DNA from 2 places in the Streptomyces sp. NPDC058678 genome. Region 1 is predicted to be linked to the other one. Evidence: riboswitches for the same ligand, from Rfam matches in the RefSeq annotation. Region 1 holds a riboswitch; the other holds the start of a gene.
The links. A riboswitch is a leader RNA that binds a small molecule or an ion and turns the genes downstream of it on or off. The one in region 1 is predicted to bind glycine.

Region 1 (15,861 bases):
TCACCCGCCAGATCTCCAGCAGCCCGGCGCGGATCTCCTCTTCCGTGCGCCAGGCCCGCTCGTTCTCCAGCATCAGCGCGGAGATGGACAGGCCGGTCTCCTGCGTCAGGCGCAGCAGCTCGTCGCCGGTGCGGAAGGGGTACTTGAGGACCGTGTCGTCGAGTTTGATGCGGTCCGCGCCCACCGCCTCCTCGTCGACGACGAAGCCGCCGCCCACCGAGTAGTACGTCTTCGTGAGCAGCTCCGCCCCCGAGGCGTCGTACGCCCACAGGGTCATGCCGTTGGCGTGGTAGGGGAGGGTCTTACGGCGGTGGAGGACGAGGTCCTTGTCGAAGTCGAAGCCGATCTCGTGTTCGCCGAGGAGCCGCAGACGGCCCGCCTCCCTGATGTCCGCCACCCGTTGGTCGGCCTTCTCCACGTCCACCGTCCGCGGGGAGTCGCCCTCCAGGCCGAGCAGTACCGCCTTGGGCGTGCCGTGACCGTGGCCGGTCGCGCCGAGGGAGCCGTACAGCTCGGTCCGCAGGGACACGACCGTGTCCAGCAGGGCCTCGTTGCGCAGTCGGCGGGCGAACATGCGGGCCGCGCGCATCGGGCCGACCGTGTGGGAGCTGGACGGGCCGATGCCGATCGAGAACAGGTCGAAGACCGAGATGGCCACGGGAACTCCTCAGTACGGGTGGTGCAGGGGGCGCGCGCCCCGCACTGACGAGTGTGCGGGGCGCGCAACAAAAAGGAACTACTTGTTCAGACCGGGGTACAGCGGGTGCTTGGCGGCCAGGGCCTTGACCCGGGTCTTCAGCGCCTCGACGTCGGCCCCCGCAAAGGGAGCGGGCGCCTTCAGCGCCTCGGCGACGACGTCCGCGACCTCGGCGAAGTCCTCGGCGGTGAAGCCGCGGGTGGCGAGGGCGGGCGTGCCGATCCGCAGGCCGGAGGTGACCATCGGCGGGCGCGGGTCGTTCGGGACGGCGTTGCGGTTGACCGTGATGCCGACCTCGTGGAGGCGGTCCTCGGCCTGCTGCCCGTCCAGCTCGGACTCGCGCAGGTCGACCAGGATCAGGTGCACGTCGGTGCCGCCGGACAGGACGTTCACGCCGGCCGCGCGGGCGTCCGGCGCGGTGAGGCGCTCGGCGAGGATCCGCGCGCCCTCGACGGTGCGACGCTGGCGCTCCTTGAAGTCCTCCGAGGCGGCGACCTTGAAGGAGACCGCCTTGGCCGCGATCACGTGCTCCAGGGGACCGCCCTGGAAGCCCGGGAAGACGGACGAGTTGAGCTTCTTGGCGAAGTCCTTCTTGGCCAGGATGATGCCGCCGCGCGGGCCGCCCAGCGTCTTGTGGGTGGTGGAGGTGACGACATCGGCGTACTCGACCGGGTTCGGGTGCAGGCCCGCCGCGACCAGACCCGCGAAGTGAGCCATGTCGACCCACAGGAAGGCCTCGACCTCGTCCGCGATCCGGCGGAACTCGGCGAAGTCCAGCTGCCGCGGGTACGCCGACCAGCCCGCGATGATCACCTTCGGCCGGTGCTCCTTGGCGAGCCGCTCGAGCTCGGCCATGTCGACCAGCCCGGCCTCGTCCACGTGGTAGGCGACCACGTTGAACTGCTTGCCGGAGAAGTTCAGCCGCATCCCGTGGGTGAGGTGGCCGCCGTGCGCCAGGTCGAGGCCGAGGATGGTGTCGCCGGGCTTGGCCAGCGCGAACAGGGCGGCCTGGTTGGCGGAGGCGCCCGAGTGGGGCTGCACGTTGGCGTACTCGGCGCCGAACAGCTCCTTGACCCGGTCGATCGCGATCTGCTCGGCGACGTCGACGTGCTCGCAACCGCCGTAGTAGCGGCGGCCGGGGTAGCCCTCGGCGTACTTGTTGGTGAGGACCGAGCCCTGTGCCTCCATGACCGCGAGAGGCGCGAAGTTCTCGGAGGCGATCATCTCGAGGGTGGACTGCTGGCGGCTGACCTCGGCGTCGACCGCGGCGGCGATCTCCGGGTCGAGCTCGTGCAGGGGCGTGTTCAGAACGGACATCGGGTGTACGACTCCTCAGCCGGCGGAAAAGGCGGTGTACTCGTCGGCGGAGAGCAGGTCGGCCGGCTCCTCCGCGACGCGTACCTTGAACAGCCACCCGCCCTCGAAGGGAGCGGAGTTCACCAGTGACGGGTCGTTGACGACGTCCTCGTTGACCTCGGTGACCTCGCCGTTGACCGGGGAGTACAGGTCGCTGACCGACTTGGTCGACTCCAGCTCGCCGCAGGTCTCGCCCGCGGTCACCGCGGCACCGACCTCCGGGAGCTGGACGAAGACGACGTCACCGAGCGCGTTGGCCGCGTGCTCCGTGATGCCGACCGTCGAGACGCCGTCCGCGGCGGCCGACAGCCACTCGTGCTCCTTGCTGTAGCGCAGCTCTTGGGGGTTGCTCATGGCCTGGATTCTCCTGTACGCGGGGGAGTGCTGGTGATGGTGGGACTGCTGGAAACACACGTGAGCAGCGGATATGTGCGCAGGGTCACGCGCACGAACCGCTCAAGTGTCTACTTCTGGCGCTTGTAGAACGGCAGCGCCACGACCTCGTACGGCTCGTGGCTGCCCCGGATGTCCACACCGACACCCGGCGTGCCCGGCGCCGCGTGCGCGGCGTCGACGTACGCCATCGCGATCGGCTTGCCCAGCGTGGGGGAGGGCGCGCCGGAGGTGACCTCGCCGATCACCTCGCCGCCGGAGACGACCGCGTACCCGGCGCGCGGGACGCGACGCCCCTCGGCGACCAGGCCGACGAGGACGCGCGGAGGGTTGCTCTCGGCGCGGGCAGCGGCCTCGGTGAGCGCCTCGCGCCCCACGAAGTCGCCCTCCTTCTCGAACTTCACCACGCGTCCGAGCCCGGCGTCGAAGGGGGTCGACGCCGTCGACAGCTCATGCCCGTACAGCGGCATGCCCGCCTCCAGACGCAGCGTGTCCCGGCAGGACAGGCCGCAGGGGACCAGGCCGACGTCCTCGCCCGCCTTGGTCAGGGCCTGCCACAGCTCGACGGCGTGCTCCGGCTGCACGAACAGCTCGAAGCCGTCCTCGCCGGTGTAGCCGGTGCGCGCGATGAGCGCCGGGACGCCGGCGACGGTGCCGGGCAGGCCGGCGTAGTACTTCAGGCCGTCCAGGTCGGCGTCGGTGAGGGACTTGAGAACCCCCGGCGATCGCGGACCCTGCACGGCGATCAGCGCGTAGGCGTCCCGGTCGTCGCGCACCTCGGCGTCGAAGCCGGCGGCACGCTCGGTCAGCGCGTCCAGCACCACCTGGGCGTTGGAGGCGTTGGCGACGACCATGTAGTGCGAGGAACCGGCCTCGGTGTCGGCCAGCCGATAGACGATCAGGTCGTCGAGGATGCCGCCGTCCTCGCGGCAGATCATGGTGTAGCGGGCCCGGCCGACACCGACGGACGCGATGTTGCCCACGAGCGCGTAGTTCAGGAGCTGCGCGGCCTGCGGGCCGGTGACGGTGATCTCGCCCATGTGCGAGAGGTCGAAGAGACCGGCCCGGGTGCGCACGGCGTTGTGCTCGTCGCGCTCGGAGCCGTAGCGCAGGGGCATGTCCCAGCCGGCGAAGTCGGTCATCGTCGCGCCGAGCGAGCGATGCAGGGCATCGAGCGCGGTGTGACGGGGTGCGGTGCTGCTCATCGGACGGTCGTCTCCCAAGGCATGACGGCGAGGTCGTTCCTCCCCATCTGTCATCGGAACCTGAGAGGTTCGTCATGACCCCGCGAAACGGTGGTCACGACTTGCACCTTGGGTGGAGCCGCTGTGGCAGCGGCCCGCTTTTCAGATGTGCCTCGCCCGCGCGGTAACGGGGACCTGAGAGATTCAAGGGAGGGACTTGCTCCTTCGGCGCCCCAGCGACGTACGGCTGGGGACTCTCCCGCGCGGATTCAAACGGCCGGTATGCAGTTGGCGCGCACATCATCGCACGCATCTTCGGTCCGCGGCAGGTCACATCTGTAACCGGCCTGTGGCAGTAAGCGCATGAAAACAGGAGACACCGCGTATTACCTTCTCTTTACACTCGACGGGGAGGGGAACTCGTGACCCGCCCCAGGGGAGGACGATCACGGTGAACAGGACTACGGCGTACGCCACGACCTCGGCCGTCGCGCTGCCCGAGCAGCCCGCGGCCCGCGAGGCGTGCGGGACGCGGCCGGGACCCGTCCTCCGCGACCTGCGCGAGCGCGAGGGCCGCAGCCCGCACGCACTGCTCTTCGGACCCCGCGACCTCGTCGTGATCACCGGTCTGCCCGGCAGCGGCAAGTCCACGCTGATGCGGCGCACGGTCAAGGGCCTGCGGATCGACTCCCAGGACACCCGAGACCGCTGGGACGGCCGGCTGTCCCGCTTCCTGCCGTACGCGGTCTACCGCCCGCTCGTCCGCCTCGCCCACTACGCGGGGCTGCGCCGCGCCCTGCGCTCCGGCGCGGGCGTCGTCGTGCACGACTGCGGTACGCAGGCCTGGGTGCGCGGCTGGCTGGCCCGCGAGGCCCGCCGCCGGGGCGGCATCCTGCACCTGCTGCTGCTCGACGTCGCCCCCGACACGGCGCTGGCGGGCCAGCGCGAACGCGGTCGCGGGGTCTCGCGGTACGCGTTCCTGCGCCACCGCGGCGCGGCCTCCCGCCTGATCAGCTCCGTGGAGAAGGGCGACCTGCCCCAGGGCTGCGACTCGGCGGTACTGATCGACAGGGACGCGGCGAACGTTCTGCGCCGGATCGGATTCACGGGCTGACCCCGCGCCGGTCCGCACCCGCTAGCCTTTCAGCCACAGCAGCGGTACTCGGCAGGCGGTAGGCAGCAGATGGACTTCCCGGCGGATCTCCCAGCGGGCTTCTCGGAGTTCCCGGCACAGGCGCACCCCCATTCGCACGGCGGATGGCCCGGCAACGAGCTGGAGGAGGTGCTCTCCGCCTCCCTCGGCATCCCCGGGGCCGGCGGGCGGATCATCGAGGTGCTCGGCCGCAGCTTCGTGTGGGTGCCGCTGCCCAGCGGCGGCGGCCCGCACAGCGGCCCGCTCGACCTCCCGACCCTGGAGATCGACGGCCAGGCCTATGTGCCGGTCTTCAGCTCCGAGGAGCAGTTCCGCCAGGTCGTCGGCTCGCACCTGTCGTACACCATCGCGCCCGCGGTGGAGTTCGCCCGCGGCCTGCCCCCGCAGGTCGGCATCGCCGTGAACCCGGACGGCACGGTCGGCGTCCCGCTGCCCCCGGCCGCCGTGGCCGACCTGTGCCGCTCCGGCCGTACCCCGCTGGACGGCCCGGCGAGCGGCGGCCGCGTCAAGCTCTACGAGCCCGACTGGCAGGACGACCCCGTCGACTTCCTCGCCGCCGCCTCGGCCGAGTTCGCGTCGACAGGCGTCGTCCTCACGGCCCGCCGCTGCCTGGCGGCGATCGAGACGGCGGACCCCGTGATGTTCGTCGGCGTGGAGCTCTCCCACTGGGAGGCCCCCGACCTGCGCACGGTCCCCACGGACGCCCTGGCGAGGGCCCTGGGCCGCGCCCCGGCCCCCTGGCCGGTCAACCTGGTCCTCCTGGACGTGGCCGACGACCCGGTCGGCCACTGGATGCGCGAGCAGGTCCGGCCCTTCTACCAGTACGGCTACTGAGGTAGTCAGGGGCGCGGGGAACGGCGCGACAGGCCCCACGACCCGCACCCGCCGACGGCGAACAAGTCCCGAGCTCTTGGGCGGCTGCTGTCGGCACCGCCACATAAGCTGGTTTCATATCGAGGCAACTTCACGAAGGGGCGGTACAGGTGAGCGGCATCGCGGCCGGTCAGGTCGAGCACATGCTGCGCCAGGTGACGCCCGGGCGCTACGACGCCTACGAGGCACTCCTGCGCGCGCTCGCGACTCCCTCCTCCGGCCAGATCTGGATGCTCCTGTGGCACGGCCAGGCCGGCTCCCCCGACGCCCAGTACGGAAACATGGAGGTCGAGGGCTACGGCTACGCCCCGTGCGTCACCTCGGCCCAGGAACTCTCGGCCAGTGGCTGGAACCGCTCCTACGAGGTCGTCGACGGAATCGACGTCGCCCGCACCCTCTACCCCGACCACTACGGCCTGTGGCTGAACCCGCACGCTCCCGGCGGCGGCGTCGGCATCCCCTGGCTCGACCTGCGCCGCATCGCCACCGGCCTGGAGCGCCAGCCCGCCGGTCCGCTCCGGCTGTCCGAACCCGGCATCGAGATCCCGCAGTTCTACGCCCTGGTGGCGCAGAACGCCCACCGCACCCCGGCCGTCCGCTCACTGCGCCGCGCCTGGGTGCAACCCGCGCTCGGGGCGCCCTATCTGGCCATCGGTCTAGACGTGTACGACACCAGCCCGCCGGCCGTCGACTCGGTGCGCGCGATGATGCAGCAGTCGATCGGAGCGGTCCCGGACGGGCTGCCGGTGTCGACCGTGGCGATGTCCGACGAGTACGACCCGGTGGCTCTGTGGATGCGGGCGAGCGCCCGCCCGTTCTACGACCGCGAGGCCCATGCCGCGCCCGCCCCGGCCCCCTCCTCGGCCCAGGCTCCGGCGGCCGGATACGGCTATCCGCCGGCCCGCGGCGGATACTGATCGGACGTCATCCCGGCCCGGGCGGCCCGGCATGTCTCCGCGCGTAGAACAGGGTGGATCGCACCTATGTGCCCCAAATGTCCCAAGTAGCCTGTGTCCGCCCCGCGTTACCCGGCGTCCGGATAACGGAACCCTCCAGCCCGCATCACGTTTATGCATCCTTTCACCGCCAAGTCTGGCAACAGATCGCCAAAGCGTTGAAGACTCCGGCACCAGGGACCTTTCGTCCCTGTGTACGACGGACTGATCAATGCCGCCACAGCGGCAAGTGCGGGCCGGCTACCGCCGGTTGAGAGGGGTCCCTGCCAGATGACGGCACCATTGCACGAGCCGACCGCGGAAGCGGCCCCGAGCGCGGCCGAAGAAGCGGCGCTGATCAGCGCCGATGCGAAGGCCGTACAGGGACGCTCCCTGGGCCGGATCGCCTGGGAGCGCCTCAAGCGGGACAAGCTCGCCCTCACGGGTGGCGTCGTGGTGCTCTTCCTCGTGATGCTCGCGCTGCTCGCCCCGGTCATCACCGGGATCCTCGGGCAGGACCCGAACGAGTATCACGAGAGCCTCATCGACCCGCTCTTCGGGACGCCCACGGGCTCCCTGGGCGGCATCAGCGGCGAACACCTGCTCGGCGTCGAGCCGGTCAACGGCCGCGACATCTTCGCCCGCATCCTCTACGGCGCCCGGATCTCCCTGCTGGTGGGCTTCCTGTCCGCCGTGGTCGCCGTGATCCTCGGAACGGTGCTGGGCATCCTCGCCGGGTTCTTCGGCGGCTGGGTCGACTCCGTGATCAGCCGGGTGATGGACGGCCTGCTGGCCTTCCCGCAGCTGCTGTTCATCATCGCGCTGGTCTCCGTCATGCCGAACGAGATGCTGGGTCTGACCGGGTCGAGCGTGCGCGTCTTCGTGATGATCCTCGTCATCGGCTTCTTCGGCTGGCCCTACATCGGGCGCGTGGTGCGCGGCCAGACGCTCTCGCTGCGTGAGCGCGAGTACGTGGAGGCCGCCCGATCGCTGGGCGCGGGGCGGATCTACATCCTGTTCAAGGAGCTGCTGCCCAACCTCGTCGCCCCGATCGTCGTGTACACGACGATGATGATCCCCACCAACATCCTCACCGAGGCGGCGCTCAGCTTCCTGGGCGTGGGCGTCAAGCCGCCGACGGCCTCGTGGGGGCAGATGCTCTCGAGTGCGATCGACTACTACGAGTCGGACCCCATGTACATGGTGGTTCCGGGCGTGGCGATCTTCATCACCGTGCTGGCCTTCAACCTCTTCGGCGACGGCGTCCGGGACGCGCTGGACCCGAAGGCTTCCCGTTGAACCGCCGAATCGCGGCACCCCAACTGTCCCGTGGCACTGACACGGGGTCTCTCATCAAATCCGGAGGATCCGAGATCGTGACTACCCAACGCACCTCAGGGCGGCGGAAGCAGGCGTTTGCCGCTGTCGCCGCGGTCGCCGCGCTGCTGACCACGGCGGCGTGCGGCGGCGGCGGTGGAGACGACGGCGACAAGGGCTCGAGCACCGGCGCCGCCGGCTTCGACGCCGCGAACAACAAGGTCGCCCAGGCCTCCGCCGCCAAGAAGGGCGGCACGCTGAAGTTCGGTGGCGCCCAGGATGCCGACTCGTGGGACACCACGCGCGGTTACTACGGCTTCATGTGGAACTTCGCGCGCTACTACAGCCGTCAGCTCGTCACGGGCAAGGCCGAGCCGGGCGCGGCGGGTGCCGAGATCACTCCGGACCTCGCCACCTCGACCGCCAAGATCACGGATGACGGCAAGACCTACACGTACACGCTGCGCGACGGTGTGACGTGGGAGGACGGCAAGCCGATCACGTCCAAGGACGTCAAGTACGGCATCGAGCGCGTGTGGGCGCAGGACGTGCTGTCCGGCGGTCCGGTCTACCTGAAGGACGTGCTGGACCCCAAGGGCGAGTACAAGGGCCCGTACAAGGACACCTCCGCGGACAAGCTGGGTCTGAAGGCGATCGACACGCCCGACGACAAGACGATCGTCTTCCACCTGCCGCAGGCCAACTCGGACTTCGAGGAGATGCTGGCCCTGGTGTCGGCCTCCCCGGTCCGCCAGGACAAGGACACCAAGTCCAAGTACGGTCTGCACCCGTTCTCCTCCGGCCCGTACAAGTTCCAGTCGTACAGCCCGGGCAAGGAGCTGACGCTGGTCCGCAACCCCGAGTGGAAGCAGGCCTCGGACCCGATCCGCAAGGCGTACCCGGACACGATCAAGGTCACGTTCTTCTCGGACGCCAACCAGCTCGACCAGCGTCTGCTCAACGGTGACCTGGACCTCGACATCAACCAGACCGGCATGTCGCCGCAGGGCCGCACCACCGCCCTCAAGCAGCACAAGGCCAACCTGGACAACCCGGTCTCCGGCTACATCCGTTACGCGGTCTTCCCGCAGACCGTCGCGCCGTTCGACAACATCGAGTGCCGCAAGGCCGTCATCTACGGCGCCGACCACGTGTCGCTGCAGACCGCCCGCGGCGGCCCGATCGCCGGTGGCGACATCGGCACCAACATGCTGCCGCCGTCCATCCCGGGCGCCGAGGGCCAGAAGTACGACCCGTACGAGCTCGCGGGTGCCAACAAGGGCGGCAACGAGGCCAAGGCCAAGGAGGCCCTGAAGGCCTGCGGCAAGCCGAGCGGCTTCTCCACCACCATCGCCGTGCGTAACAACAAGCCGGTCGAGGTGGCCACCGCCCAGTCCCTGCAGGCGTCGCTGAAGAAGATCGGCATCAACGCCGAGATCGAGCAGTACGACGGTTCGCAAACCACCGGCATCATCGGCAGCCCCGAGAACGTGAAGAAGAAGGGCTACGGCATCATCATCATGGGCTGGGGCCCGGACTTCCCGTCCGTGCAGGGCTTCGGTCTGCCGCTGTGGGACAGCAAGTACATCCTTGACAGCGGTAACTCCAACTACGCGATGATCAAGGACAAGACGATCGACGGCCTGTTCGACTCCTACGTCACCACGCTGGACGACGCGGGCAAGGAAAAGATCGCCACGGAGATCAACCACAAGGTGATGGAGGGCGCGTACTACCTGCCCTTCGTCTTCGAGAAGTTCATCAACTGGCGCTCGGACAACCTGGCGAACGTGTACACCACCGACGGCTACAGCGGTATGTACGACTTCGTCAACCTCGGTCTGAAGTCCGCGAAGTAATCCCGGCACACCCGCCACACGGCACGAAAGGCAGGTGAAGGCCGGCGCAGCGTGACCGTGGGCCACCTGGGGGTACCTCCCACGCCTTTAAGGCAGTGGGGGAGACCGGAGGTGGCCCGCGGTCCGCGGCGGGCCGAGAGCTGTGCTCGCTTACCTCATCAGGCGGTTGTTCGCCGCCGCAGTGATGCTCGTGGTCATCATCATGGTGGTCTTCGGCATCTTCTTCCTCGTCCCCAAGTGGGCGGGCGTGGACATCGCCACGAGCTTCGTGGGCAAGCAGGCCGACCCGGCCGCTGTCGAGGGCGTGCGCCAGAAGCTCGGCCTGGGCGACCCGATCTACGCCCAGGTCTGGGAGTTCTTCAAGGGCATCTTCGCCGGGCGCACCTACTCGGGCGGCGGCGACACGATCCACTGCTCCGCACCGTGCTTCGGCTACTCCTTCCGCAGCGAGCAGGCCGTCTGGCCGGTGCTGACCGACCGCTTCCCGGTGACCCTGGGACTCGCGCTCGGCGCCGCCGTGCTGTGGCTGGTCTTCGGTGTCGCGGCGGGCGTGCTCTCCGCGCTCAAGCGGGGCAGCATCTGGGACCGCGGCGCGATGGTCATCGCGCTCGGCGGTGTCTCCCTCCCCATCTACTTCACCGGCATGCTGAGCCTGGCGATCTTCGCCTTCGGGCTGAAATGGATCGACGCGCAGTACGTGCCTCTGGAGGACAGCTTCGGCGGCTGGTTCGGCGGCATGATCCTGCCGTGGATCACCCTCGCCTTCCTGTACGCGGCGATGTACGCCCGGATCACCCGCGCCACCATGCTGGAGATCCTCGGCGAGGACTACATCCGCACCGCCCGCGCCAAGGGCCTGAAGGAACAGACCGTCATCGGCAAGCACGCCATGCGCTCGACGATGACGCCGATCCTGACCATGCTCGGCATGGACCTCGGAGCCCTGATCGGTGGCGCGATCCTGACCGAGTCCACGTTCAACCTGCCCGGTCTCGGCCGGGCCGTACTGGACGCCATCCGCAACCAGGACCTGCCCATCATCGTGGGCGTCACCCTGATCACATCCCTCGCGGTGCTCGTCGCCAACCTCGTGGTGGACATCCTGTACGCCGTGATCGACCCCCGAGTGAGGCTCACATGACCGAACTCAGCAAGAGCGGAGCGGCCGTGGGCGAGCCCACCAGTTCCTCGCCCGCCCCGACCTCCTTCCTGGAAGTGCGCGACCTGAAGGTGCACTTCCCGACCGACGACGGCCTGGTCAAGTCCGTCGACGGGCTCAGCTTCCAGCTGGAGAAGGGCAAGACCCTCGGCATCGTGGGCGAGTCCGGCTCCGGCAAGTCGGTGACCTCGCTCGGCATCATGGGCCTGCACACCGCCGGCCAGTACGGAAAGCGCAAGGCGCAGATCTCCGGGGAGATCTGGCTGGACGGGACCGAGCTCCTGTCCGCCGACCCGGACTACGTGCGCAAGCTGCGCGGCCGCGAGATGGCGATGATCTTCCAGGATCCGCTGTCGGCGCTGCACCCGTACTACACGATCGGCCAGCAGATCGTGGAGGCGTACCGGATCCACCACGACGTCGACAAGAAGACCGCCAAGCGTCGAGCGGTCGAGATGCTCGACCGGGTGGGCATCCCGCAGCCGGACAAGCGGGTCGACAGCTACGCGCACGAGTTCTCCGGCGGCATGCGCCAGCGCGCGATGATCGCGATGTCGCTGGTCAACAACCCCGAGCTGCTGATCGCGGACGAGCCGACGACCGCCCTGGACGTCACCGTCCAGGCGCAGATCCTCGACCTGATCCGCGACCTGCAGAAGGAGTTCGGCTCCGCGGTCATCGTCATCACCCACGACCTGGGCGTCGTCGCCGAACTGGCCGACGACATCCTGGTGATGTACGGCGGCCGCTGCGTCGAGCGGGGCCCGGCCGACAAGGTGTTCTACGAGCCCCGGCACCCCTACACCTGGGGTCTGCTGGGCTCGATGCCGCGCCTGGACCGTGAGCAGCAGGAGCGTCTGATCCCGGTCAAGGGCTCGCCGCCCTCGCTGATCAACATCCCGTCCGGCTGCGCCTTCAACCCGCGCTGCCCGTACGCGGACCTCCCGAAGGACAACGTCACCCGCACCGTCCGCCCCGAGCTCGCCGAAGTGGGCAGCCGGCACTGGGCCGCCTGCCACCTGGGCACGGAGCAGCGGGAGCGTATCTGGACCGAAGAGATTGCGCCGAAGCTGTGAGTGACGACGAGAAAGCGGTGACCATTCCCGCGCAGGGCGACGCTCCTCAGGAGGAGGGCACCGCCACCCTCACCAAGGACCCTGCCCCCGGCGAGGTCCTGCTGAAGGTGACCGGGCTGAAGAAGCACTTCCCGATCAAGAAGGGCCTGCTCCAGCGCCAGGTCGGCGCGGTGCACGCGGTCGACGGCATCGACTTCGAGGTCCGCTCCGGCGAGACGCTGGGCGTCGTGGGCGAGTCCGGCTGCGGCAAGTCCACGATGGGCCGGCTGATCACCCGGCTGCTCGAACCGACCGCGGGCAAGGTCGAGTTCGAGGGCAGGGACATCACGCACCTCGGGGTGAGCGGCATGCGTCCGCTGCGCCGCGACGTGCAGATGATCTTCCAGGACCCTTACTCGTCGCTGAACCCGCGCCACACCATCGGCACGATCGTCGGCGCTCCCTTCAAGCTGCAGGGCGTCGAGCCCGAGGGCGGCATCAAGAAGGAAGTGCAGCGGCTGCTGTCGGTCGTGGGCCTCAACCCCGAGCACTACAACCGCTACCCGCACGAGTTCTCCGGCGGCCAGCGCCAGCGCATCGGCATCGCCCGCGCGCTCGCGCTGAACCCGAAGCTGGTCGTGGCGGACGAGCCGGTCTCGGCCCTGGACGTGTCGATCCAGGCGCAGGTCGTGAACCTCCTGGACGACCTCCAGCAGGAGCTGGGCCTGACGTACGTGATCATCGCCCACGACCTGTCCGTCGTACGCCATGTCTCGGACCGTATCGCCGTGATGTACCTCGGCAAGATCGTGGAGCTCGCCGACCGCGACGCGTTGTACCGGGCGCCGATGCACCCGTACACCAAGGCGCTCATGTCGGCGGTGCCGATCCCGGACCCGCGGCGCAAGTCGGCCAAGAGCGAGCGCATCCTGCTCAAGGGCGACGTGCCCTCGCCGATCTCGCCGCCGAGCGGCTGCCGTTTCCACACCCGGTGCTGGAAGGCGACGGAGATCTGCAAGACCACCGAGCCTCCGCTCCTCGAGCTGAAGCCCGGCCAGCAGGTCGCCTGTCACCACCCGGAGAACTTCGAGGACCAGGCCCCGCAGGACACCGTGCTGCTGACGGTGGCCCGGGAGGCGGCCGAGCTGGTCGCGGACGAGGTGCTGGCGGAGTCGGCGGAGACGTCGGCGGCGGTGGCGGCGGAGGTCGCCAAGGAGACCGACGTCACCAAGGACGCCAACGACAAGTAGCTCACAACCGAGCCCCCGCCTTCCATCGCAAGGCGGGGGCTCAGTTCTGGGTAAGAATGTCAGGGTGCTTCAGCAACTGTTCAGCCCGTCCGTCCAGCACACGCTCGACCTGATCGGCATCTTCGTCTTCGCCATCTCCGGCGCCCTGCTGGCCGTCCGCAAGAACTTCGACGTCTTCGGCATCGCCGTCCTCGCCGAGGTCACCGCGCTGGGCGGCGGGCTGTTCCGCGACCTGATCATCGGGGCCGTACCGCCCGCCGCCTTCACGGACCTCGGGTACTTCACCACCCCGCTGCTCGCCGCCCTCCTGGTCTTCTTCCTGCACCCGCAGGTGGAGCGGATCCAGGCCGGTGTGAACGTCTTCGATGCGGCCGGCCTCGGCCTGTTCTGCGTCGCCGGCACGACGAAGGCGTACGAGTACGGGCTCGGCCTGACCCAGTCGGCGGCTCTCGGCCTCGCCACCGCGGTCGGCGGCGGTGTGCTGCGGGACGTGCTCGCCAACGAGGTGCCCTCGCTGCTTCGCTGGGACCGCGACCTGTACGCGGTCCCGGCGATGGTCGGCGCCACCCTGGTCGTCCTGTGCATCCACTACGACGTCCTCAACCCGCTCACCAGCACGCTCGCGGTCGTCACCGCCTTCGTCCTGCGGCTGCTCGCGATGCGGTTCCACTGGCGAGCGCCGCGTGCGTGGAACCGGCGGTCGACGGTGCGGGAGGAGTAGCGGCTCCCAGGCCCAGTTGCTCGGTCAGCCAGCGGAAGGCGGGCACCACCTGCGGCCGCCACAGCGCCATGGTGTGGCCGCCCGCGCTCTTCGGGATGTAGACGACGTGCACGGTCGTCGGCGCCTTCGCGATCCGTTCGAGGGCCACGGCCGCCTCGTAGCCGTCGTGTGGCTGGCCGGAGAGGTAGAGCGCGATCGCGGGCGGGGTGCGGGCCTCGCGCAGCAGCAGGTAGGGGTTGTTGGCGTTGCGCAGGGCGGGGTTCTGCGCGGCCAGCGAGGTGCGTTCGCCGATCGGGTCGTTGTAGCCGGACAGGCTGACCGCGGCCCGGTAGCGGTCGGGGTGCGCGACGGCGAGCTTCGCCGCGCAGTGCGCGCCCGCCGAGTACCCGGCCACCGCCCAGCCCGCCGGGGCGGACTCGGCCCGGAAGTTGTCCATGACCATTCTCGGCACGTCCACGCTGAGCCAGCTGTCCGCGTTGACCGTGCCCGGGATGTTGGCGCAGCCCGGGTCCACGCCGGCCAGCAGGTTGGTGCGCGGGGCGACCAGGATGAACGGCGCCACCTCGCGGTCGCGCATCAGCGGCAGCAGCTGTTCGTCGGCGTGCAGGGACCCGAACCAGGCCTTCGCCGAGCCGGGATAGCCCGACAGCAGCTCGACGACCGGGAACCTGTGGTGCCGGTAGGCGGGTTCGTCGTACTGCGGCGGCAGCCAGACGTATACCTCGGCGTTCACGCCCGACACCCGCCCCTCGAGCTGCGTGACGCGCACGCCGCCGGTCTTCGTGAACCTCTGGTGGACCTTGGGCAGCCGCTTCAGCGCGATCCCGCCGGTGCCGTCGGCGCCCAGGTCGACGGCCTGCTGGACGTGGTCGCCGGTGCCGAGGAGGTCGGCCCAGTTGTCGTAGAGGTTGTTCTCGTTGTTGACCAGCGTGAAGATGAGGGCGACCGCCGTGCCTTGGGCGAACAGCAGCATCAGCACCCGGGCCGCGGTGCGCAGGGCCCGGGGTCCCCGCATCCGCGACCACAGGGCGAACGGCAGCGCGAGGGCGGCGACGGCCAGCGCGATCAGGGTGTAGAGGAACGTAGTCCCGGTGAGGCTCATGTATCTGGAGAGGGCGGGCCGAGGGCTCGGGTTTACGGATGTGTAGGGACACTTACCGAAAAATTGCCCGCGCCTCACCTGGGGCGCCGCGACCGGTGTCATACGGCCGTAACGATAAAAGCTACCGCTTAGTAATTACCTGTTGTACCGTTCAGGCATGCCAGAGACAGCTACCGTGCGCGCCGTCATCGGCGACAGCGAGTTCGACCGGGACACCGCGGTCACCCTGCGCGAGCCCGGGGTCTACGACATCGACCTCTCCGCGGGCTGGACGATCATCAGCGCCGTCAACGGCGGCTACCTGCTCGCCGTCCTGGGCCGCGCGCTCGCGGACGCCCTGCCGCACGCCGACCCGTTCACCATCTCGGCGCACTACCTGACCGCGTCCCAGCCGGGCCCGGCGGTCGTCCGCACGGACGTCGTCCGCACCGGCCGCACCCTGTCGACCGGCCAGGCCTCCCTCTTCCAGTACGACGACCAGGGCCGCGAAGTCGAACGCATCCGCGTCCTCGCCTCCTACGGCGACCTGGACTCGCTGCCGGACGACGTCCGCACGACGGCCGAGCCCCCCGCCTTCCCGCCCCTGGACCAGTGCTTCGGACCGGAGGACGGTCCGGCCCCCGTCGACGGCAGCTCGGCGATCACCGACCGGCTGATGCTGAAGCTCGACCCGTCGACGCTCGGCTGGGCACTCGGAGCGCCCTCCGGCAAGGGGGAGATGCGGGCCTGGTTCGGCCTCGCCGACGGCCGTGACGCCGACCCCTTCTCGCTGCTCCTCGCGGTCGACGCGTTGCCGCCGACCGCCTT
Region 2 (15,861 bases), on a different contig from region 1:
AGACCGACGTGAAGGCGGCCGGTGACAAGGTGGCGGGCGTGGACTTCCCCGAGTCGGCCGAGGCCGTCAACGACTACCCGATCGCCCTCCTCAAGAACGCGCCCAACCCCGCCGCCGCCAAGGCCTTCATCGAACTGGTGAAGTCCGCCGAGGGCCAGAAGGTCCTGACCGGGGCCGGGTTCCTCACGCCATGACCGGGCCCGACAAGGCCGCGGCCGACACCGTGGAGGGTGGGCGCCGGCGTCTTCCGGCACGCGCCCGCCGAGGCGTGCCCCTGCCCCTCCTCCTCCCCGCCCTGGCAGGGCTGGCGTTCCTGCTCCTCCCGCTGGTCGCCCTGCTCGTACGAGCGCCCTGGCGCAGCCTCCCCGAGCAGCTGGCCAGTGCGGAGGTCTGGGAGGCCCTCCGCCTGTCCCTGGTGTGCGCCACGGCGGCGACCGCGCTGAGCCTGGTCGTCGGCGTCCCCCTGGCCTGGCTGCTGGCCCGCGCCGACTTCCCGGGCCGCGGTCTGGTCCGCGCTCTGGTGACCCTGCCCCTCGTCCTGCCCCCGGTGGTCGGCGGCGTGGCACTGCTGCTCGCCCTCGGCCGTAACGGCGTGGTCGGGCAGTGGCTGGACTCCTGGTTCGGGATCACGATCCCGTTCACCACGACCGGCGTGATCCTCGCCGAGACCTTCGTGGCGATGCCGTTCCTCGTCATCAGTGTCGAGGGCACCCTGCGCGCCGCCGACCCGCGCTACGAGGAGGCGGCCACCACCCTCGGCGCCTCCCGCTTCACCGCGTTCCGCCGGGTCACGCTGCCGCTGATCATGCCGGGCATCGCAGCGGGCTCCGTCCTCGCCTGGGCACGAGCCCTCGGCGAGTTCGGGGCCACGATCACCTTCGCGGGCAACTTCCCGGGCCGCACCCAGACCATGCCACTCGCGGTCTACCTGGCCCTCCAGAACGACCCGGCGGCCGCCATCGCCCTCAGCCTGGTCCTGCTGGCCGTGTCGATCGCGGTCCTCGCGGGTCTACGCGACCGCTGGATGACCCCCTCATGACCCCCCACCACCCACCCGCGCCTCACCCACCCCGTCAACCTGCGGGCAATCGCGCCGCTCGGGACGGCTGGGGTGGGCGCATCCCCCACCCACCCTGCCCGCCGCCCCCACCGCGCCTCACCCACCCCGTCAACCTGCGGGCAATCGTGCCCGCTCGGGACGGCACAGGTGGGCCCAACCTGCGGGCAATCGTGCCGCTTGGGCGGCACGGGTGGGCGCAGGCGGCACCCCGTCAACGCCGGGCTGCGCGACTCACCCCCGGCCCACACCGACCCCGGTCCCGCACGAACCCCGTCCGAAGACGCCCCGCACCGTCGCCCACACCTATGAACGTACGAGAACCCTCCCCACCCCCACCCCTCGCTCTCCCCCGACCTCGCCCCCACAGCCCACCCCACTCCAGCCACTCCAGCCACTCCAGGACACGCCCCTCATGACCAACGTCGACGACACCACAACCGACGCCACCGCCGACGGCACCCGCGGCGAAGGCCTCAACGCCCACCTCGTCGTCGCCCGCGACACCTTCCGACTCGACGTCAGCCTCACCGCCGCCCCCGGCGACGTCGTCGCCCTGCTCGGCCCGAACGGCGCCGGCAAGACCACCGCCCTGCGCGCCCTCGCCGGCCTCGCCCCGCTCACCGGCGGCCATCTACGGCTGGACGGCGCCGAGTTGGACCGTACGCCCCCCGAGTCCCGCCCGGTCGGCGTCGTCTTCCAGGACTACCTGCTCTTCCCACACCTGTCCGCCCTCGACAACGTGGCCTTCGGACCCCGCTGCCACGGCGCGACCAAGGCGGAGGCCCGCGCGCAGGCCGCCGAGTGGCTGGACCGCATGGGCCTCGCCGACCACGCCGGCGCCAAACCCCGCCGCCTCTCCGGCGGCCAGGCCCAGCGCGTCGCCCTGGCCCGCGCCCTGGCCACCAGCCCCCGCCTGCTCCTCCTCGACGAACCCCTGGCAGCCCTGGACGCCCGCACCCGCCTGGAGGTACGCGCCCAACTCCGCCGCCACCTCGCCGAGTTCGAGGCCGTCGCCGTCCTGGTCACCCACGACCCGCTGGACGCCATGGTGCTGGCCGACCGGCTGGTGGTCGTCGAGCACGGCCTGGTCGTCCAGGAGGGCTCACCCGCCGACATCGCCCGCCACCCCCGCACGGACTACATCGCGCAGCTGGTCGGCCTCAACCTCTACAAGGGCCAGGCCGATGGCCACACGGTCCGTCTGGACGCCGGCCCCGCCATCACCACCACGGAGGACCTCGCCGGACCGGTCTTCGTCGCGTTCCCCCCGGGCGCCGTGACCCTCTACCGCGACCGCCCCACCGGCTCCAGCGCCCGCAACCTCTGGCGCTGCGAAGTGGCCGGCCTGGAGACCCACGGCGACCAGATCCGCGTGGACCTCACCGGTGAACTCCCCCTCGCCGCCGACCTCACGACGGCCGCCGCGGCGGAGCTCGACCTGCACCCGGGCGCACCGGCCTGGGCAACGGTCAAGGCGACCCAGACGCACGCATACCCGGCATAAGCCCCACCTCCGACTACCGTGGGGACCCCCGCTCCCCTACCCCCGGCGAGGCCCTCCCCATGAGCCTGAGCATCCGCAACCAGCTCCCCGGCACCGTCACCGCCGTCACCCCAGGCGAGGTCATGGCCACGGTCAAGGTCCGCCTCACCGGCGGCCGGAACCTCACCGCGGCGATCACCCTGGAGGCCGCCGAGGAACTCGGCCTCACCGCGGGTGCCGCCGTACACGCCCTGGTGAAGTCGACGGAGGTCTCCCTCGCCACCGCCCCGGTCGAGGGCGTCTCGATCCGCAACCAGCTCCCGGGCACCGTCCGCGACATCACGACCGGCGGCGCCATGGCCGCCGTCAAGGTGGCCCTCGACGGCGGCGATCTGACCGCGGTGATCACCAGAGACGCCGTGACCGACCTCGCCCTCGCACCCGGCACCGTGGTCGTCGCCCTGATCAAGTCGACCGAGGTCTCCCTCGCGACCCCATGACACACAAGGGCTCCGCCCGACGAACAGCCGGACGGAGCCCTCAGCACGTACGACAACCGGACGGAGTCCTCAGCACGTACGACAACCGGACGGAGCCCTCAGCACGTACTACAAAACGTCAGTCCTCGTACGCATCCAGCGGCGGGCAGGAGCAGACCAGGTTCCGGTCTCCGAACGCCTGGTCGATACGACGCACCGGCGGCCAGTACTTGTCCGCCACCGACACACCGGCCGGGAAGACGGCCTCGTCGCGCGTGTAGGCGTGCTCCCACTCCCCGCCCATCGCGCCGGCGGTGTGCGGCGCGTTCCGCAGCGGGTTGTCGTCCGCGGACCACTCGCCCTTGCCGACCTTCTCGATCTCCGTTCGAATGGCGATCATCGCCTCGCAGAACCGGTCGAGCTCCGTCAGGTCCTCGGACTCGGTCGGCTCGATCATCAGCGTGCCGGCCACCGGGAAGGACATCGTCGGAGCGTGGAAGCCGTAGTCGATGAGCCGCTTGGCGACGTCGTCGACGCTCACCCCGGTCGCCTTGGTCAGCGGCCGCAGATCGATGATGCACTCGTGCGCGACCAGCCCGCCCGGGCCGGTGTAGAGCACCGGGTAGTGCGGCTCCAGGCGCTTGGCGATGTAGTTGGCACTGAGCACGGCCACCTGCGTGGCCCGCCTGAGCCCCTCCCCGCCCATGAGGCGGACGTACGCCCACGAGATCGGCAGGATCCCGGCGGAGCCCCAGGGCGCGGCCGAGATCGGCCCGACACCCGTCTCCGGCCCCGCCGCGGGCTGCAGCGGGTGGTTCGGCAGATACGGCGCCAGGTGCGCACGCACACCCACCGGGCCGACGCCCGGACCGCCCCCGCCGTGCGGGATGCAGAAGGTCTTGTGCAGGTTCAGGTGCGAGACGTCACCGCCGAAGTGCCCCGGCTTGGCCAAGCCCACCAGCGCGTTCAGGTTGGCCCCGTCGACGTACACCTGGCCGCCCGCCTCGTGCACCTGGGCGCAGATGTCGGCGACGTGCTCCTCGAAGACACCGTGCGTCGACGGGTACGTGATCATCAGCACCGACAGCTCATCCCGGTACTGCTCGATCTTCGCCCGCAGGTCCTCGACATCGATCTCGCCGTCCCCGGCGGTCTTCACGACGACGACCTTCATGCCCGCCATGACCGCGCTGGCGGCGTTGGTGCCGTGCGCCGACGACGGGATCAGGCACACGGTCCGCTGCTCGTCACCGTTCGCACGGTGATACCCGCGTACGGCCAGCAGCCCGGCCAGCTCCCCCTGCGAGCCGGCGTTGGGCTGCAGCGACACGTTGTCGTATCCGGTGACCTCGGCGAGCCGCTCCTCCAGCTCACGGATGAGCGTGAGATAGCCCTGCGCCTGCTCGGCGGGCGCGAAGGGGTGCAACTGCCCGAACTCGGGCCAGGTGACCGGCTCCATCTCGGCGGTCGCGTTGAGCTTCATGGTGCAGGAGCCCAACGGGATCATGCCGCGGTCGAGCGCGTAGTCGCGATCGGCCAGGCGGCGCAGGTAGCGCAGCATCGCGGTCTCGGAGCGGTGCTGGTGGAACACGGGGTGCGCCAGGTACTCGTCGCTCCGCAGCAGCGCGCCCGGAAGAGTCTCCTCGGTGACCGCGTCGAGCGCCTCGATGTCGCCCTCGACCCCGAACGCGGCCCACACGGCGCCCAGTTGGGCCCGCAGGGTGGTCTCGTCGCAGGCCATGGACACGTGGTCGCCGTCCACGAGCCGCAGATTGACGCCGTTGGCCCGCGCGGCCGCGACGATCTCGGCGGCCCTCCCCGGCACCCGGACGGTCAGCGTGTCGAAGTAGGAGCCGTGCACGACCTCGACGCCGCCGGCCGTCAGGCCCGCGGCGAGGACCGTGGCGTACCGGTGGGTGCGCCGCGCGATGGTCCGCAGGCCGTCGGGGCCGTAGTAGACGGCGTACATACCGGCCATCACCGCGAGCAGCACCTGCGCGGTGCAGATGTTGCTGGTTGCCTTCTCCCGTCGAATGTGCTGCTCACGGGTCTGCAGGGCGAGCCGGTACGCCTTGTTCCCGTCCGCGTCGACGGACACCCCGACGAGCCTTCCGGGCAGGCTGCGCGCGAACTTCTCGCGCACTGCCATGTATCCGGCGTGCGGTCCGCCGAAGCCCATCGGCACACCGAAGCGCTGCGTCGTCCCGACCGCGATGTCCGCACCGAGCTCCCCCGGGGACTTCAGCAGCGTCAGCGCCAGCAGATCGGCGGCGACGGTCACCAGCGCGCCGAGCTCGTGTGCCTGCTCGATCACCGGCTTGATGTCGCGTACGGCCCCGGAGGCGCCCGGGTACTGGAGCAGCACTCCATTGATCTCACGACCGGCGATCTCGGCCGGAATTCCGTCGCTGAGGTCGGCCACCACGACCTCCACACCGGTCGGCTCGGCGCGGGTCTCGATCACGGCGACGGTCTGCGGCAGCGTGTCCGCGTCGACCAGGAAAAGCCCCTTCTTGTTCTTGCCCATGCGCCGGGAGAGCGCCAGTGCCTCGGCGGCCGCGGTGCCCTCGTCGAGCAGCGAGGCACCGGAGGTCGGCAGCCCGGTGAGGTCGGCGACCATGGTCTGGAAGTTGAGCAGGGCTTCGAGCCGCCCCTGGGAGATCTCGGGCTGGTACGGCGTGTAAGCCGTGTACCAGGCGGGGTTCTCCATGACATTCCGCAGGATGACGGGCGGCGTGAAGGTCCCGTAGTACCCGAGCCCGATCATGGAGTCGAGAACCTGGTTCCGGTCTGCCAGCGAACGCAGCTCGGCCAGCACCTCGGCCTCGGTGCGCGCGCCCGGCAGCTCCAGCGCGTCGGCGTTCTTGATCACATCCGGGACCGCGGCGGCGGTGAGCTCGTCGAGTGAGCCGTACCCGACCTGCGCGAGCATCTTGGCCCGCGCCTCCTGGTCGGGCCCGATGTGGCGCTGCTCGAAGGGGATTCCCTGCTCGAGCTCGGAGAGCGGAATGCGATGGGCGGTCATAACGGAGGCCTCCTGGTCTGACACGACCTTCGAGGGTCACCACGGCGCGGGTACCCGGACGGCCTCCCCCTCTGTCATCTCAACCTGAGAGCTTCACCGGACACCCGAGGGCACCCGACTTTCACCGTCGGTGAGAGCGGAAGCCGTCGACGCCGTCGGCACCCGCCCTGCTTTCCAGAGTGACCTCGTCCATGCGGTACGTGGGCCTGAGAGATTCCGGGGAGGATTTGCTCCTTCGGCGCCTCCGATGATGTCTGGAGGACTCTCCCGCACGGGGTCAGCAGCCGTTTGTCAGCGTACCAGCGAGGTCCACGCTCCGACCTTCGAGTGGCCACCTTCCGGAATCTGCTCTTTTGTAGTGTTTACGGATGAGTTGCGATCAAGTGGAGGGCCCGTGCAGACCGACATCGATCCGCGCAACCTGATCGGCCGCAAGGCGTTGGACCGCAACGGCACGAAGCTCGGCACCATCGACGAGGTCTACCTCGACGACGCGACCGGCGAACCGGAGTGGGCCGCCATACGCACCGGCCTCTTCTCCAGGGACGCGTTCGTCCCCCTGGAACCGAGCGAACTGATCGAGGGCACCCTCCACGTCCCCTACGACCGCGCCCTGATCAAGGACGCCCCCGACTTCGGCGTAGGCCGCCACCTCTCCCCCGAACAAGAACTCCAGCTCTACCACCACTACGGCCTGGACCTGGCCGCCCCTCCCCCCTTCCCGGACCACAACTTCGGCAAGCTGGCAGGCACGGACGACCCCTGACCCCACCGCCCCAGAACCACTCCACCAACTCGCCCCCACGACGCACCCCGCCGACCCGCACCCGCTCCCCCCGCACACGCCCAGCCACGCCGGCCCACCCCGCACACACCGCCCCCCGCCGAGCCAGGCCACCGCACGCCTACCCCACCCGCACCCGCTCCCCCGCAACGCGCCCAGCCACGCCGGTCCATCCCCCCCCCCCCCCCGGGGCCGGCGGGGCCCCCCGCCCCCCCCCCCCCCGACGTCAGCCCTTCGGCTCCTGCGCTGACCTCCAGCAGTGCCGCCATGGGGCTCCCCGGCGGCTGATCACCAGCCATCCCGCCCCGGCGCAAACACATCACCCCACCGACCTGCGCGCCCGCACTGCTCGTCATCAGTGACCGGGCGCTGAGGCAATGCGTCTTTCGCCGGCCTTCGCAAGGTCACCTCCGCCCGTGCAGGCACTCACCAAGTGCGCCCCGAGGCCCTCCCTCGAACCCGCACCTGAACCACGCGCAGTTCATCCCCTGCACATACGAGGACCGCGCCATCGGCATCATCGACTTCTCGCAGTCGTACACCAGCGTCCTCGACGCGCTCGCCATCCTCGACACCGGCGCCGCCGGCTGGACCAAGGCGGACCGCACCGGCATGGCGAAGTGGAACACCGACATCCTCAGCTGGCTCAGGAACAGCGACTTCGGCAAGCAGGAGGCCGCCGCCACGAACAACCACGGCACTTTCCACGACATGCAGGTCGCCGCCCTCGCCTACGCGACCGGCGACAAGAGCCTGGCCCGCCGAACGGTCCTCAGCGCGGGCAGCACGCGCATAGCTCCGCAGATCGCCGCCGACGGCAGCCAGCCCCAAGAACTGAGCCGCACGCGCAGTTGGCACTACTCGACCTTCACCCTGGTCGCCCACACCCGGCTCGCGGCCATCGGACGGCACGTCGGCGTGAACCTGTGGACGTACCGGGGACCCGACGGGCAGAACCTGTTCCGTGCGGTCGACTACCTGCTGCCCGCCGCGACCGGAGCCGCCGCCTGGCCGCACCCGGAGCTCGAGTTCCACCGGTATGCGGCCACTGACGTGGTGCACGCGGCCGTCGACGCGGGCGACCGGCAGGCTCGGCGGGCCGTCCTCTCACTGGAGGAGCCACCGGGTGGCGATCTGTGGGCCTTGCGCCCGGCAGCGGAGCAACTGGACTCCATCACGGGCTGATCCCGGTAGGCGGCGGGCATCGCGGCCGGGCCGGGCGGCAGGGTTCCGTAGCCCGCCGCCCGGCCCGGTCGGCGTGTGTCAGGGCCTGATCGTCAGCCAGTCGAGCGCGGCGACCCGGCCCGGGCCCTTCGCCACGAGGTAGAGGTTGTGCGCGCCGGTGACCTCGCGTTTCAGGGTCACGGACTGCTCCTGCCAGTCCCGCGGTACCCGCGACGGGCACCGTCGCGGCCCCCGGACCGTCCGGCGCGTCCAGGCGCAGCTGGATCGAACGACCCTGTGTGCAGGCGGAGTTGATTCGTACGGTGAGGTTCTTTCCGCGGATGTTCGTCTTGCGGAAGGCCACCCAGTCGCCGGAGCCGAGCACTCCGGTGGCCGCCGTGCCGCGCTCCACGCCTCGCACGGTCGTGGTCTTCTCGGCCTGGAGCGTCGAGGCGGCGTCGGGCCCGTCGCCGTACAGGCGGATGTCGTTGACGACCCAGAGCACGGGCCCGCTCGCGGTGAGCGTGACCCGTACATGGCGGGCGGTGGTCTGCCCGGGGAACACCGCGTCCTGGGTGAAGGAGCGGCCGGAGCCCCGGGTGAGCGGTTCGCCCCACTGCGTGCCGTCGCGGCTGACGGAGACCGTGAATCCGTACGGCTGGCCAGGGGTGTCGCGGCCTGCGTCGAGGGAGAGCCGGTCGAAGGTCTTGTTCTCGCCGGTGAGGAGACCGCTGCGGCGGTCACGTCAGGCCGAAGCCGGTGGAGACCTGGAGCAGCACGTCGGCTCCGCTGTGACCAGGAGAGGAACTGCCGACCGGTCAGGCGCCCGCGGGCTCGGCCTCCAACGGGAAGTGACACAGGGCCGTGTGGGGTTCGGCGCCGTCCGCCCTCTCCCGCACGACGACCGGAGGTGCCTGGGTCGCGCACCGGTCCTCGGCACGCCAGCACCTGGTGCGGAAGCGGCACCCGGAGGGGATGTCGAAGGGAGAGGGGATCTCCCCCTGGAGCTGGATCTCCTGACGGTGGGTGTCGTGGCCGGTGCCAAGGACGGGGGCGGCCGACATCAGCGCGGCCGTGTAGGGGTGTCGGGGCTGTTCGAAGACGTCCTCCGTGTCCCCGTGTTCGATGACCTTGCCCAGGTACATCACGGTGACCCGGTCGGAGATGTAGCGGACCACGGACAGGTCGTGGGAGATGAACAGGTAGGTGACACCGAGGCGCGTCCGCAGGTCGGAGAGTACGTTCAGGACCTGCGCCTGCACCGACAGGTCGAGGGCGGAGACGGGTTCGTCGCAGACGATGAGATCGGGGTCCAGGGCGAGAGCGCGGGCGATGCCGATGCGTTGGCGCTGGCCGCCGGAGAACTCGTTGGGGTAGCGGTGGGCGTCGCTCTCCCGCAGTCCGACCAGGGCGAGCAGTTCGCGGATCCGCTTCTCGCGGGCCTTCGCCCCCGGTACGACGTCTCGGTGGGTTCGCCAGGGTTCGCCGATCAGGTCGGCGGCGGACATGCGGGCGTTGAGCGAGGCGAAGGGATCCTGGAAGACCATCTGCACGCGCCGGCGCCAGGCCAGCAGCTCCTTGCCGCGCAGCGCGAAGGGGTCGGTTCCGTCGAACCGCACGGTGCCCGCGTCCGGACGCTCCAGCCCGAGCAGCACCCGGGCCAGGGTGGACTTGCCGCAGCCCGACTCGCCGACGAGTCCGAGGGTCTCGCCCCGGCCGATCCGTACGTCCACCCCGTCCAGGGCGGTCAGCCGGCGCCGGCCGCTGCCGAAGGTCTTCGTGAGTCCTCGTACCTCCAGCAGCGGCGGGCTGTCCTGGGTACCGTCCGCTCGGGGCCCGGGGGCGGCGGTGGTGGCGCGGGACTCAGACACGGTCGAGCTCCTCGGAGAAGTGACAGGCGGCGAAGCGACCGTCGCCCGACGGACGCAGGGACGGCCGCTCCTGGACACAGCGCTCGCGCACCAACGGGCAACGGGCCTGGAAGACGCAGCCGGGCGGCACCGCGCTCAGCTCGGGCGGGCTGCCGGGAACGGCGGGCAACGGGCGTCCGCGCACGCTGCCCTCGGGCACCGAGTCGAGCAGTCCCCGGGTGTAGGGGTGGCGGGGTGCGGAGAAGACGTCGTGCACCGGTCCGTTCTCCACGACCGTGCCGGCGTACATCACGACCACGTCGTCGGCGCGCTGCGCGACCACGGCCAGATCGTGGGTGATCAGGACGAGTGCCATGTCCCGCTCGTCCTGGAGGTCCCGCAGCAGCCGCATGATCTGCGCCTGCACGGTCACGTCGAGGGCGGTGGTGGGTTCGTCCGCGATGAGCACGTCGGGAGCGAGGGCGACGGCCATCGCGATGAGCAGCCGCTGCCGCATGCCGCCGGAGAACTGGTGGGGATAGGACCTGGCCCGTTGCCTCGGCTCGGGGATGCCCACCCGCGTCATCAGCTCGATCGCCTTCTCCTGGGCCTGGCGCCGGGAGAGTTTGTGGTGGATGCGGAAGGGTTCGCCGATCTGCCTGCCCACCGGCTGCACCGGGTTGAGGGCGGTCAGGGCGTCCTGGAAGACGATCGACAGGACCGGGCCGGCCAGCTTGCGGCGTTCCGCGGGGCTCATGCGGAGGGTGTCGTCGCCCCGGACCCGGACGGCACCGCCGGTGACCGCCGCCGCGGGGTCCAGCAGACCGACCACGGACAGTGCGGTCATCGACTTGCCGCAGCCGGACTCGCCCAGCAGGGCCAGGGTGCGGCCGCGGCGCACGCTGAAGCTGACGCCGTCGACGGCGCGTACCGTCCCGGAGGGCGTGCTCAGGTCCACGCACAGCCCCTCGACATCCAGGGCGGGGGTGTCCGTGGTGGTCGGGGCGGAAGCGGTGTTGCTCGTCACGGGATCATCTCCGGAGGAACGGCGGCCGAGACGGCCCGGCGCTTCTTGGGCAGCCTCAGGCGCCAGCGCTGGGCGGGGTCGGTGGCGATGCGGGCCCAGGCGGCGAGCACCGTCGCGGACACGGTGGTGAGCACGATGGCGAGTCCCGGCAGCACGGTGATCCACCACGCGGTCTGGAGGTACTGCCGTCCCTGGGCGACCATCAGGCCCCAACTGACGTCCGGGGGCTGGATTCCGATGCCCAGGAAGCTCAGCGACGACTCGGTGAGCATCACGAAGCAGAAGTCGAGGGTGGCGACGGTGAGCAGGGTCGGCAGGGCGATCGGCAGGAGGTGCCGGTAGATGATCACCCGACCTGGTGTGCCGAAGGTCCGGGCCGCGTCGACGAACAGCCGGCTGCGCAGTTCCGCCGCCTCGGCCCGCGCGGTGCGCAGGTACACCGGGATACGGGTCACCGCCAGGATCAGTACGAGGTTCAGCGCGCTGGGCGAGAAGACGTACAGCACGACCACCGCGATCAGCAGCGAGGGGAAGCTGAGGATCACGTCGGCGAGCCGCATCGCCACGCTCTCGCGGCGCCCTCCGTGGTAGCCGGCCCACAGCCCGAGGGCCGAGCCGATCGCCAGCGAGCACAGCACCGCAGGGACGGCCACGGACAGCGTCGTCGCCGCCGCCTCGATCAGCCGGGCCACCATGCTGCGCCCCAGGACATCGGTGCCGAGCAGCCCGTACACCCCGTCGCTCAGGGACGGTGGACGCAGGGAGGCGTCCAGGTCCTGGCGTTGGGCGCGGTCGCCGATGAACAGCCGGCCGAAGAGGGCCACGAGGGCGACCACGGTGAGGATGACGGCCCCGACGGCCGCGGCCCGGTCCCGGCCCAGCATCCGCCACAGGCTCGGCCGCCGGTGGTGGGCGGGGGAGGCTCCCTCCGGGACGTCGGTCCCTTCTCGGGTCGTGCTGCTCGCTTCGCTCACGCCGGCACCGCCTGTCGCACTCGGGGGTCGGTCAGCGCGTGGCAGACGTCGACGAGGATGTTCAGCGCGAAGATCGTCACGGCGGTCAGGAGCACGGCTGCCTGCAGGACCGCGAAGTCGCGCTGGAGGATGGAGTCGATCATGAGCTTGCCGATGCCGGGCCAGCCGAAGATCGTCTCGACGATCACCGCGCCGTTGACCAGGCCCACCGTCAGGTCGCCCGCGACGGTCAGGACCGGTGTCGCGGCGTTGCGCAGGGCGTGCCCGAAGACCACGCGCCGGGGCGTGGCGCCCTTGCCCCGGGCGATCTTGACGTAGGGGGCGGACAACGCGCTGACCATGCTGCCGCGCACCACCTGGACCAGTACGCCGAAGGGGCGGATCAGCAGGGTCGCGATGGGCAGGACCCATATCTCTGGGCCGCCGAGCGTGCCCGAGGTCGGCAACCACCCCAGGCTCACACCGAAGACCAGTACGCCCATGATGGCGAACCAGAAGTCGGGGATGCTGGCGGCCGTCATCGACAGCAGGCTGGCGATCCTGTCGATCAGGGAGTTGGGGCGGTAGGCGGCGAGGCTGCCGACCAGCACGGCTCCGGTGATCGCCAGCAGCATGGTCACACCGGCGAGCTGAAGGGTGACGGGAAACGCGTCGATCACCATCGAGCCCGCCGACTGCCCGGTGCGCAGTGAGGTGCCGAAGTCCAGCTGTGCGGCGTCGACGAGGTAGTTCCACAACTGCGCCGGGATCGACAGGTCGAAGCCCTGCGCGGAGGAGAACTCCGCTCGCTGCTCGGCGGTGGCGCTCAGGGGGAGATAGAGGTCGACGGGGTTGCCGGTCATCCGGGCCAGGAAGAACACGCCCAGGACGACGCAGACCAGGGGGACGGCACTGGAGAGTACGCGTTTGCGCAGGAAAGGGATCATGTCAGTGCTTCGCCCCCTTGGCCGAGTGGACCTCGGCCAGCCGCATTTCGTCTCCGGTCGCGGAATTCGGTTCGTACCGGATCGACCGTGACAGGCCGAGCAGTCCGTTCATGTGGGCGATATGGGCGTACTGGACGACGGACTGGTTCTGCTCGGTGAGCAGGTCGGCGAAGGCTTCCTGACGTTTCTCGCCGGACAGCGCGCCCGCCGCGGCGATGCGCCGGTCGAGAGCGTCGGTGCCGAACGTGGACTGAGGGCCGTCGCTCAGCAGGTACTGGCTGGTGGTGAAGGCCGCGTCACCGGCCTGGTTGCCATGCATGATCAGCAAGGCGATGGGCCCGACGTTCTTGGGCAGCGGGCGGAGCTGGTACTGGAGTTGGGTGGCGGTGTCGGCCATCCGGACCCGTACGTTCAGTCCGATCTCCTGCATCTGGTACTGGAGGGCCTCCGCCGTCTCCGACACCCCGGCGAACATGCCGTTGCGGGCCACCAGGGTGATCTGCCGGTCGGTCGGCACTCCGTCCGCGGTCGCCTCCCGAACCAGGGCGCGGGCCTCGGCGACGTTCTGCCGGGGCGGTTCGATCGCGTCGCTGTGCCCCACCACTCCGGGCGGCACCAACTGGCCGGCCGGTTCGGCGAGACCGCCGAGGAGGGCGTCGATGACGCCGTCGCGGTCCACGGCCAGGTCGACGGCCCGACGCACCCGGATGTCGTCGAGCGGGGCCTCGCGGCCGTCCAGCCGCAGGGCGGTCGTCTCGTTGTTGGGGTAGGCGGCGGTAGTGTCCTTCTCCGCCTCCATCGGATCCAGCGCGACGGCGATCTCCGCCTCACCCTTGTCGATCATGGCGGCGCGGACACTGGCGTCGCTGCGCCACACATAGCGGGCCCGTGCGAAGTCGGGAGCCTTGCCCCAGTAGTCGTCGAAGCGGTCGAGGGAGATCGCCGCTCCGGGCTGCCAGGAGCGGACGGCGAAGGGGCCGGTGCCGATCGGGACACGGACCTTGGCCTCGGTGTCGGTCGTGCGGGGCACGACCTCCACGAAGCTCAGGCGCAGCGGCAGGATGGGGTCCGGTTCCTTGGTGGTCACGGTAAGACGGTCGTCGTTCACCGCCTTCACCTCGAGGTCATCGTCGCCGAAGACGTAGCCCTCCACGTTGCAGGCGAGGTCGGAGTTGACGGCCCGGTCGATGGAGAAGGCGGCGTCCTCGGCGGTGAAGGGGGCACCGTTCTGGAATGTCACCCCCGAGCGGATGTCGAAGGTCCAGGTGCGGGGCGCGGTCTGCTTCCAGCCGGTCGCCAGCAGGGGGTTCAGCTCACCTCACGTGGGATCTCGTTCGACCAGGGGTTCGGTGATGTTGGACCGGACGACGACGCCCGTCCCGGTCAGTGACGCCTCACAGGGCTCCAGGGTCGGCGGTTCCTGGGTGAGCACCACCCGCAGGGTGCGGCCGTCGGCGCGGCCGGTGTCGCCACCCGCGCTGTTGGCCACGGCGCACCCGCTGGACGTGAGCAGGACGCCCGCCAGCAGCATCGCGCTCGTCGTGCGGGGCCGCCGTGGTGCGGCGCGCTGGGCGGATAAAACGGAGGACTTCATCGTCGCGTGTCTCCGGGAAAGTGCTGATGTGTCACGTTCCGAACTCGGGGTCTGGGACCGGCCACCACCGGCTGTCTACACTTACGTACTTGGTCTTCATCCGTGAACGCCGAAGCTAAACCGGTGCCGTGGCAGCGTCAAGACATCCGCAGGATCGGACATTCGGGCGCGACCCGGCACCGGCCCACCGCGGCCTGTGCGAGATCCGGCCGGAGCCTCGGAGCACCGGTCGGGACAGCAGTCCTCGGCGGCCCAGCGCCGCACGTCGCGGAACCTCAACCGACGGGAGTTGTCACCTCGCCGATCAGGCCCCCTTGACCAAGTGCCTGCGCTGCTCCCCGCCCTGGAGAGCGCCGCGACAAACGGGGCGGCATCCTCTGAACCGGATCGACCGGGCCGTCGCGCGACGGCCCGAGGGTTCGGCGTGGACGTCGCGTACCGCACGCGGACGCCGGTGCCCGACGTCGGACATCGCCACCTGCCCAGCGTTGAGCCCTTGGCCGAGACGTGCGACGCGCTGGTCGCGACCGTCGCCGGGGGCCCGGACACCCAGGGCCTGGTCTCGGGCGAGGTACTGGACGCGCTCGGCCCTCGCGACTACCTGGCCAACGTCGCACGGGGCAGCGTTGTCGACGAACCGGCCCTGGTCGCGGCGGTGCAGGCGAGCCGGATGGGGGCGGCGCTCGACGTCTTCACCGACGAACCGGACGCGCCGCGCGCACTGCTGGAGTCCGACCGGGCGGCCCGGCCTCCGCACATCGCCGGCGCCACGCGGGAGACGCGTGCGTGATGGGCGACCTGGCGCTGCGCAAGCTGCGGAGTCTCATGACCGAGGGTGTCCTGCTCACCTCCGTACCGGAGGCCGCCGCCTCCTGAACCGCGTGGGCGGCGGCGCCCGGCTGGCGCCGCCGCTCGCTCGACCGGGCTGCCCATTGACACCACCGCGCACCCGTGCGTACAACTAGTGTCTATATATGAGAACGCTGACTATGTATGAGGATGGCGGCATGGCAGGCACCTCCGAGCGCATCGTCGACGCGGCCGTGACACCCGTGGCGTTCCGCGACCTGCCCCAGCTCAACTCGGTCCGTGTGCACGAGCCCTACGCGCACTGGCCCTGGAAGCGCGCCGACGAGGACGTGGTGGACCCCGCGCCGCTGCGGTCCCGCGACGGCGCCGTCGCCGTGCCGACCGCAACCGTGCCGGGCGTGAAACTGGACCGGGACGCACTCGCCCGCCTCCACCGGCAGTACCTCGACTGCGGACTGCGCGACCGCGACGACACGGGATACATGCGCCGCTTCGACCCGTCCTTCTCGCTCAAGAACTTTCAGGTGGTGACCTCCTCATGCGCATCATGCTCAATCACCGCATTTTGAGACGGTTCCACGAGCCGCTCATGACGCGTACGGAGGGCAGCCATGACTGGCTGGACGCCTGCGACTGGGACGCGGCACGCATCTCCGAGGCGCTCCCGGACGTCGAGGTCTACGTC

Region 2: linked by a shared signal. The riboswitch ahead of gcvP (aminomethyl-transferring glycine dehydrogenase) and the one ahead of gcvT (glycine cleavage system aminomethyltransferase GcvT) in region 1 are both predicted to bind glycine.

The regions. Positions count from the first base shown of each region.
Region 1 covers NZ_JBHXSG010000006.1:185,336-201,196, reverse strand. Annotated here, with positions in the region: gene ACFWWR_RS09030 (L-serine ammonia-lyase) at 1-658, opposite strand, end outside; gene glyA (serine hydroxymethyltransferase) at 737-2,014, opposite strand; gene gcvH (glycine cleavage system protein GcvH) at 2,030-2,407, opposite strand; gene gcvT (glycine cleavage system aminomethyltransferase GcvT) at 2,518-3,651, opposite strand; glycine riboswitch at 3,803-3,902, opposite strand; gene ACFWWR_RS09010 (AAA family ATPase) at 4,076-4,744, shown strand; gene ACFWWR_RS09005 (enhanced serine sensitivity protein SseB) at 4,814-5,617, shown strand; gene ACFWWR_RS09000 (enhanced serine sensitivity protein SseB C-terminal domain-containing protein) at 5,800-6,573, shown strand; gene ACFWWR_RS08995 (ABC transporter permease) at 6,883-7,890, shown strand; gene ACFWWR_RS08990 (ABC transporter substrate-binding protein) at 7,968-9,767, shown strand; gene ACFWWR_RS08985 (ABC transporter permease) at 9,910-10,908, shown strand; gene ACFWWR_RS08980 (ABC transporter ATP-binding protein) at 10,905-12,002, shown strand; gene ACFWWR_RS08975 (ABC transporter ATP-binding protein) at 12,020-13,231, shown strand; gene ACFWWR_RS08970 (trimeric intracellular cation channel family protein) at 13,296-13,952, shown strand; gene ACFWWR_RS08965 (alpha/beta hydrolase) at 13,861-15,054, opposite strand; gene ACFWWR_RS08960 (thioesterase family protein) at 15,212-15,861, shown strand, end outside.
Region 2 covers NZ_JBHXSG010000042.1:31,232-47,092, reverse strand. Annotated here, with positions in the region: gene modA (molybdate ABC transporter substrate-binding protein) at 1-194, shown strand, start outside; gene modB (molybdate ABC transporter permease subunit) at 191-1,039, shown strand; gene ACFWWR_RS31660 (ABC transporter ATP-binding protein) at 1,473-2,564, shown strand; gene ACFWWR_RS31655 (molybdopterin-binding protein) at 2,624-3,043, shown strand; gene gcvP (aminomethyl-transferring glycine dehydrogenase) at 3,162-6,047, opposite strand; glycine riboswitch at 6,232-6,327, opposite strand; gene ACFWWR_RS31645 (PRC-barrel domain-containing protein) at 6,442-6,813, shown strand; partial or broken gene ACFWWR_RS31640 (alginate lyase family protein) at 7,288-8,016, shown strand; partial or broken gene ACFWWR_RS31635 (hypothetical protein) at 8,273-8,407, opposite strand; gene ACFWWR_RS31630 (ABC transporter ATP-binding protein) at 8,814-9,866, opposite strand; gene ACFWWR_RS31625 (ABC transporter ATP-binding protein) at 9,859-10,872, opposite strand; gene ACFWWR_RS31620 (ABC transporter permease) at 10,869-11,846, opposite strand; gene ACFWWR_RS31615 (ABC transporter permease) at 11,843-12,772, opposite strand; gene ACFWWR_RS31610 (ABC transporter substrate-binding protein) at 12,774-14,075, opposite strand; gene ACFWWR_RS31605 (hypothetical protein) at 14,091-14,366, opposite strand; gene ACFWWR_RS31600 (NAD(P)-dependent oxidoreductase) at 14,563-15,156, shown strand; gene ACFWWR_RS31595 (hypothetical protein) at 15,374-15,745, shown strand; gene ACFWWR_RS31590 (2-hydroxyacid dehydrogenase) at 15,766-15,861, shown strand, end outside.